2 regions of the Pseudogracilibacillus sp. ICA-222130 genome follow, and region 2 is predicted to be linked to the other one. Evidence: riboswitches for the same ligand, from Rfam matches in the RefSeq annotation. Region 2 holds a riboswitch; the other holds the start of a gene.

Region 1 (4,306 bases), on a different contig from region 2:
TATGTAGCAGGAGGGGCTGGTAGTGAAAGGACGATGGATGCAAATTTGGAAGCGTTCAACCGTTGGAAATTAGTACCCAAAATGTTTCGCAATGTGGAGAATAGGAATCTATCAGTAACTTTATTCGGACATACAATTCCATACCCTGTATTATCTGCTCCCATTGGCGTACAGTCAATTATCCATAAGGATGGGGAGTTAGCCTCCGCTCGAGCATCTGCAGAATTAGGTGTACCTTATATAACGAGTTCAGCTTCTACCATTCCAATGGAAAAAATAGCCGAGGCGATGGGTGATGCACCTAGATGGTTTCAACTTTATTGGAGTAAGGATCCTGATATAGCAAAAAGCTTTGTACAAAGAGCGGAAGCATCGGGATATTCTGCAATTGTTGTTACATTAGATACACCAATGATGGCTTGGCGCGAATATGATTTGAAAAATGCGTATTTACCGTTTTTAGCAGGAGAAGGTGTTGGAAATTATTTTACAGATCCAGCATTTTGTGCCAAGCTTGACCAATCTCCAGAGGAAGATCCGTTGTCAGCAATTATGCATTGGACACAAGTGTTTGGCAATGCTAGTTTGACGTGGGATGATCTAGCTTTTTTACGTAAACATACGAAACTACCAATCATATTGAAAGGGATTTTACAACCAGATGATGCAAAACTTGCGCTTGAACATGGAGTAGATGGTATCATCGTATCCAATCATGGTGGTCGTCAAGTAGATGGAGCAATCGCAGCACTTGATGCACTTCCACTTGTGTGTGAAGTAATACAAGACCAGATTCCAGTATTGATGGACAGTGGAATCCGCCGTGGTTCAGATATTATAAAGGCAATGGCACTTGGAGCAAAAGCTGTACTTGTCGGACGTCCTTGTATGTACGGTCTTGCTGTTGCAGGAGAGCAAGGTGTCAAGGAAGTTTTGCAAAATATGATTGCTGATTTGGATATTACAATCGGACTTTCCGGTGTAAGTTCTGTACAAGATTTGGATGAATCGATATTAACGAAAGAGGACGATAAGAGGATATTGCGTCCGTCACAAATTTAATAAGTGCTAAGAAGGGATGATTATGATGGGAGATGGTTATTGCCTACATCTATTTGCCAGAGCTTATTATTAGTCAGATAGAAGAATATTGTGAGGTTGTTTCGTTTCATTCGATTCAGATTGAGAAGGAAAGGTTTTTAAATGAATTAAAGGATTGTGAAGGTCTCATTGGTGCAGAACTTCCAATTACGGAGGAACTTTTACAAAAAGCACCGAAACTTAAAATTGTGAGCAATATATCGGTTGGCTATGACAATTTTGATTTAGAATCCATGACGAGGCATGGAGTTATGGGGACAAATACACCTGGTGTTACGGAAACAACTGCAGATGCGATGATGGTGCTTTTGCTTGCTGCTGCGAGAAGGATTCCCGAGCTTGATCAATTTGTCAAAGAAAAGAAATGGACGAATTTAATTGGGATGGAGCATTATGGGATTGATGTTCATAACCGTACACTCGGTATTATTGGTATGGGGAAAATTGGTTTTGCTGTGGCAAAGCGCGCTCATTTCGGTTTTGATATGAACATTTTGTATCATAACAGAAGCCAAAATAAAGAACGAGAAGAAGCGGTTCATGCAACATATTGTGAGCTTAATGAATTGTTAAGAAAATCGGACTTTGTTTTAATGATGGCTTCTGCAAATGAGGGGACTAGACATCTTATTGGAGAAGAACAATTTTCGCTTATGCAACCAAATGCGATATTCATAAATGGATCACGTGGGCAAAATGTAGATGAAGTTGCACTTGTGCAGGCCTTAAAGAAAGGACATATTTATGGTGCGGCATTGGATGTATTTGAAACAGAACCAATTTCGCCAGATCATGAACTCTTACAGTTGAAAAATGTTGTAACTGTGCCACATATTGGTTCTGCTACATTTGAAACACGACAACGAATGGTTCAGATGGCGATTAGTAATTTAATACAAGGTATTAAAAGTGAAACTCCAACTAATTTACTTAATCAGGAGGTATTAAAAACGCACTAACGTATAATTCTAATTATTGTTGTTTAGATGTGCTTACACTATAATAGTTACACATATATAAAAGCCTCATCCAAATTCGGTTGGATGAGGTTTTTATCGTTGATTTGAACATCCATCGCTAATGATATAATCTCTCTATCAATTTCACACTCTAGAAACCATTGAAAAATAGGCAATACTTTGATCATAAACTCCTAAAAGGATTGCCGTTAACAAACATAACCAACTATTTTCACTCGTCTTATCTCTAGAACTTTCTTTTATTTGTTGAAGTCCATATGCTTCCACTTATAACATAAATATAAACTTTTACGATAACGGATAAAGATGGTGATGATAGCTTTAAAGCCATGTTTGTTTACTGAAAGATTCTTCCATCACAGATCCATTTTTAGCGAATGATTGTACAAAGAAAAAATCTTTGTTATAATCATAAGTAATTCAATAGGGTTTTCTTCGGGGTCGGGTGAAATTCCCAGCCGGCGGTGATGAGGTAAGCCTCTCAGTCCGCAACCCGTTTTATGAAGCATAAAACGGTGGATTTGGTGCAAGTCCAAAGCCGACAGTGAAAGTCTGGATGGGAGAAGAAACATAGTTCGTTAAAAAAGCTATTTTTATAGCTGTTTTTAGCGTTTATTTGAAATGCCTTTTTCTCCCTTGCTATGTATAGTAAGGGAGTTTTTTGTTGTAATGGAGAATAATTTATGGAAGGAGTGCATGTCTTTTATATGGATGATCACACATATATGAATATAGCGCTTTCATTAGCAAAAAGTACAGTTGGTCAAACGAGTCCTAATCCACATGTCGCAGCAGTAATCGTCAAGGATGGGCAAATCTTAGGAACGGGTGTGCATACGAAAGCAGGAACACCACATGCGGAGGTGCATGCGATAAATCATGCTAAAGGGGCTACGGAAGATGCGACAATGTATGTCACATTAGAACCGTGTAGCCATCAAGGCAAGACTGGCCCTTGTACAACAAAGATTATTGAAAGTGGTATTAAAAAAGTAAACGTAGCAATGTTAGACCCAAACCCACTCGTTGCAGGGAAAGGTGTAGCCAAATTACGAGAAGCTGGAATTGAAGTGGTTGTCGGGTTAGGTGAAACAGAAGCAAGAACATTAAATGAAAAATACATTCATTTTATGAAAACAAATACTCCATTTATAACGATAAAAGCAGGAATTTCATTAGACGGAAAAATAGCAACGAAAACCGGTGATAGTAAGTGGATCACCTCTATTCAATCACGACAAGATGCACATCAACTTCGTCATGAACATGATGGCATTTTAGTTGGAATTAATACAATCTTACAAGATAATCCCCTTTTAACTACCAGAAGCCCCCTTGGTGGAAGGAACCCCATTCGAATTATATTAGACACGAATTTAACTATTCCGTTGTCTGCAAAAGTCATTCAAGACAAATCTTCAAAAACAATTATATTTACAGGAAAGAACATTTCAAATGATAAAAAACTAGCCATTGAAAAGCTAGGTGTAACAGTCATAAGTCAAACAGAGGAAAAGCTTTGTTTACAAAGTGTGCTACATCATTTAGGGACATTACATATTATGTCTGTACTTGTAGAAGGTGGTGCTCAGATACACGCATCGTTTATAGAAGCAAATGCTTTTCAACAAATTATTGCGTATGTCGCACCGAAAATAATCGGTGGGAAAGAAGCCATTTCGTTTATTGGTGGAAATGGTACAAATGATGTGATAGATGGAAAAACATTACATTTTACTGAAATAAAACAAATTGGTCCAGATATAAAAATAACGGCAAAATGTATCCAAGAAGAGGAAGGTGTTTTATGTTTACAGGAATAGTCGAAGAGTTAGGGACATTACAATCTGTCAAACATGCAGGGAACACATTACAATTATCGATTGCTGCAAAAAAAGTGCTAGAAGATATTAGCTTAGGCGATAGTATTGCAGTCAATGGTGTTTGTTTAACGGTAACGAGTTTTTCAAAGGAAACTTTTTCTGTAGATGTGATGCCCGAAACATTTCATAGTACGTCATTGCATGAGCTGGCAAAAGGCTCTTACGTTAATTTAGAAAGAGCGATGAGCGCTAATGGACGTTTCGGAGGTCATTTTGTAACAGGACATGTAGATACAGTTGGGGAAATTATTCAAAAGGAATATAAAGAAAATGCTATTTATGTGAAGATTGCATTTTCTGAAAATGAGATGCATGTATTACTTCATAAAGGTTCTATTACAG
Region 2 (4,306 bases):
ATATACAGGTGGGCCTATTCCCATTGCGTACACTCCGTTTGGGGAATTTTTTGCCGGTGGACTGATGGGTACTGTCATGATCGCGATCAGTTATTTTATCCAAGCTGGTACAGTGACAAAAGAGATGATTTTTGTTTCCCTTCCTGTTGCGATTTTAATCGGAGCGATTTTAATGGCAAACAATATTCGTGACCTTGAAAATGATAAAATTAGTGGACGAAAAACATTAGCGATTTTACTCGGAAGAAAAGGTGCGATTACGATGCAAGCAATTTTCTTCCTTAGTGCATATGTCATTACGATGTTGTTAATCATCGTTGGGACATTGCCGATTTGGTCGCTCATCGTTTTATTAAGTGTTCCGAAAGCTGTACAAGTAATTAAAGGATTCGCTGAAAATACTACACCGCTAGAAATGATGCCCGCCATGGCAAATACTGGAAAAACGAATACGATGTATGGATTTTTATTAGGCATTTCCATTTTTATTTCTATTTTTGTGTAATACATTAATCCAAACGGAGAGGCTTTCATGATATAATAGCATGAAAGCTTCTCTATTTTTATATTAATTTCATTGGGGGATGGTACAATGTTTAAGGAAAATAAATTAATGGAAGCATTAGGGATTGAAGTAGTAACAACAGAAAAAGACCGTGTCGTCATGACGATGCCTGTCGATGAACGAACACATCAACCAATGGGGTATTTACACGGTGGTGCAAGTGTATTATTAGCCGAAACTGCGGCAAGTATTGGTGGCTTTTTAAATGTCGACCAAGAAGAAGAAGGTGTTTTTGGTGTCGAAATTAATGCGAATCATTTAAAAAGCAAACGGGAAGGAGTTGTAACAGCAACTGCCACACCGATACATATTGGGCGTACGACACAAGTATGGAACATCGACATTCGCGATGAACAGAATGCCAAAGTTTGTATTTCCCGTTGTACCATTGGCGTCGTCAAAAGAAGAAAGTAGGATGTTCTATGTGTATTATTAGTTTTCATCAAGGAAATCATCCAACCTACAAACTGATCGTCATCGCAAACCGAGATGAATTTTATAATCGGCCAACAGCTGCCGCTAATTGGTGGGAGGACCATCCCCAATTACTCGCTGGTCGTGATTTACGTGCAGGTGGTACGTGGATGGCGTTGACGAAAGACGGCAGGTTTGCCGCCCTAACGAACTACCGAGATATGGCGAATGAACATCCAGACCGAAAAACACGTGGCGAAATCGTCCCATCCTTTGTATTAGGTGATGATTCACCGGAAGACTTTTTAGAAAAATTGCATCAAGATCGCGCGCAATATAACGGTTTTAATGTCCTCGTTGGATCTGTAGACAAGCTGATGTATTATGCGAACCGCCAAGGTGAAATCACATCGGTTGCTCCTGGCACCCATACCGTAAGCAATGCGTTTTTAAACACACCGTGGCCAAAAGTGGAGCGTGCTCGCACGATGTTAGAGGAATATGTACATTCGGTGGACATTATCGATGTAGAAGTCTTATTCGAGCAACTCGCTATGATGGAACGAGCACCAGATGATGCGTTGCCACATACGGGGATTCCGCTAGAATTGGAGCGTGCCCTCTCTTCTATCTTTATTAAAACAGATGGTTATGGTACGAGGGCTTCTACTGTTCTTCTCGTCACACATCAGCATGATGTCACATGGATCGAACGAACGTTTGAGCGTGGAATATACAAAAATGAAGTAACCTTTACGTTTAAATTGGAACATTAAGTTGGAATGATTCACCCTACGGCATGTCTAATAGATGTGCCGTAGGGTTGTCTGTTGGGACGATTGAAACCCATATAAAAATGGTGTCAGTAGCATCTCACTACTAACACCATATCGTGTACATTTTTTATATTAAGCAGCGCTCGTTGGCACTTTTTTCTTTTCAATCCATTCTTTCAACTTAAAGAATAAAGGGACGAATAAAATACTTACGATAACCCCTTTAATGAAGTTGAATGGTAATACCCCACCAATCACAGCAATCCATTTAGCAGTATCTGTAAATCCAACACCGACAAACATGCCGTATGCAGGTAAAATGATGAAGTAATTTAAAATCGTCATCACAACTGCCATGACTACTGTCCCGATAGTTAATCCGAGGATAATCGAGTTGATGCCACTATATTTACGGTATAAATAAGCAACTGGGAATACGTATAACGTACCAGCGATAAAGTTTGCCACGACACCAATAGGATCTGTTGCCCCTTTTGCAACGAAATACATAAGGTTTTTCAAAAATACAACGAGTACCCCTGCAGCTGGTGAGAAAATCATCCCTGCAATTAATGCTGGAATATCACTAAAATCAACCTTTAAATAAGGTGGTAATAGTGGTAATGGAAAACTAATAAAAAATAATACGAGTGACATCGTAGCTAACAACGACAAAACAACTAATTTCAATAACTTTGATGAACTTTGTGACTTTTGCATCTGCTTTCTTCTCCCCTTCATTTTTCTATCGATTCAAAACTTTAATGAAGGAAGAAGCTATATTTCACTTCCCTTTTGCAAATAAAAAACCCTAAAACAGCTGTCGTTTTAGGGCATTAATATATAGGGAAATAAGCGCATATACAATTAACGTATATTGCACAAATCATAGCTTCATCTTCTCCCATCCAGACTGTACTGTCGGCTCTGGAATTACACCAGATCAGCCACTATATTATATATAGCAGGTCACGGGCTTAAAGTTTATACAAACTTTTTACCGTCGGTCGGGAATTTCACCCTGCCCCGAAGAATCGATATGTAATTGTATATCTATCATAAAACAATTGTTTAAAAATTGCAACAGACAAACACTCAAATACATGATGGACTAATTTAATTGTTTTTCCATCACGACGATCGGCAATGCACCATGTTCTTTTTCTACATCTTCTTCCCCGATGATGACGTAGCCAACACTTTCATACAATGCAATGTTTTTCGGTTCTGATTTTCTTACTTTACAACGAATTGCTGGAAGGTGTAACCGTTTTGCTTCCTTTTCTAAAAACGCTAAAATCTTTTTTGCAATGCCCTTCCCTTGCATCTTTGGCAACACACTGAGACGTCTAAAATATAAATAGTCCTTTTTTAATACACAACGCACCATTCCAACACGCTCATTCTTTTCAACATAAAAAAAGGCTAATTCCCCGTTTTGTAAATCCTTCCGTACAGATGCTACTGTTTCCTGTAGCGCACTTGTTGGAAATGGATCATGCTTATAGCGTGAAAATGCTGCCGTCATGATGGCATGTACATCTTTTGCATCGGCTACTGTTGCAACTTCCATGTCGACTTCCCCCGAATATTTTTTCTTTTATCATACGAAAAAAATGGTGCACAAGCAAACACGACACATCTTTACGTTTGTATCTATTTACAGTACACTAGCATTAATCATATAAAAAGGAGCGAACAGTAATGAATTTAAATAATTGGTTTGAAAAAGGACAAACAACAGCACAATATATGGCAGACTTAGCAGATTTAAAAGATGGCTTCATGCAAATTTATGAAAACTTTCAAGTACCCGAAAAAGATATCGAAGCACTTCAAGCAAAACAAACAACACGTGTAATCGTACTTGGGGAAGTGTGGTGTGGCCATTGTATGTTAGATATTCCAATTTTATTCCGTACTTTAGAAAAAGCGAATATTCCAGTTCGTGTATTGCCACGTGATTCTCACTTAGAATTAATGGATCAATATTTAACAAACGAAAAACGAATTATCCCTATTTTTATTTTCTTAGATGAAGCTGGAAATGAATTAGGCACATGGGGTCCAATGGCACCAGAAGTTGAGAAATATGCAAATAGTTTTAAGAAAAATTTTCCACCAAAAGAAGACCCTGCATATGAGGCTGCATTTAAGGAATACGCGACAGAATCACGTAAAAGATTCACTACGGACGAGGACTTATGGCATACTGTTTACGAAGACATTGTTCATGCGATGAAATAAAATGTAATTTTTTTCAAAAAATATGTTTATAAATGTTTAGGGGGGGTATACTTATGAATGTAAGACTTTCTCGTATTCCCCCTGTAAAATTATGCTTACCTTTAACGGGTTTTAAAATCTGTTAATCGTTGATGTATCAACGGTTGTAAGCATAATTCTTTTTTTGTCTTTTTTATTTAAACACTTTAAAATATATTAATTTGGGGCAAGATTGGGGCAAGTATATGTTAGGGGATAAAGGCTGTTACCTTAGTAGGTAATTGCTTTTTTGTAAAAGGAAAAAATATTCACAATCACTATTGTT

The links. A riboswitch is a leader RNA that binds a small molecule or an ion and turns the genes downstream of it on or off. The one in region 2 is predicted to bind FMN.
Region 1: it holds a riboswitch for FMN, as region 2 does, so the genes downstream of both, ribD (bifunctional diaminohydroxyphosphoribosylaminopyrimidine deaminase/5-amino-6-(5-phosphoribosylamino)uracil reductase RibD) here and WKT09_RS07210 (ECF transporter S component) in region 2, are expected to answer to the same signal.

Annotation. Positions count from the first base shown of each region.
Region 1 covers NZ_JBBKBG010000005.1:42,313-46,618, reverse strand. The annotation lists gene WKT09_RS04215 (lactate 2-monooxygenase) at 1-1,062, shown strand, start outside; gene WKT09_RS04210 (2-hydroxyacid dehydrogenase) at 1,095-2,060, shown strand; FMN riboswitch at 2,509-2,653, shown strand; gene ribD (bifunctional diaminohydroxyphosphoribosylaminopyrimidine deaminase/5-amino-6-(5-phosphoribosylamino)uracil reductase RibD) at 2,789-3,904, shown strand; gene ribE (riboflavin synthase) at 3,889-4,306, shown strand, end outside.
Region 2 covers NZ_JBBKBG010000013.1:16,718-21,023, reverse strand. The annotation lists gene WKT09_RS07225 (1,4-dihydroxy-2-naphthoate polyprenyltransferase) at 1-505, shown strand, start outside; gene WKT09_RS07220 (hotdog fold thioesterase) at 593-979, shown strand; gene WKT09_RS07215 (NRDE family protein) at 988-1,755, shown strand; gene WKT09_RS07210 (ECF transporter S component) at 1,888-2,475, opposite strand; FMN riboswitch at 2,648-2,793, opposite strand; gene WKT09_RS07205 (GNAT family N-acetyltransferase) at 2,867-3,328, opposite strand; gene WKT09_RS07200 (thioredoxin family protein) at 3,460-4,002, shown strand.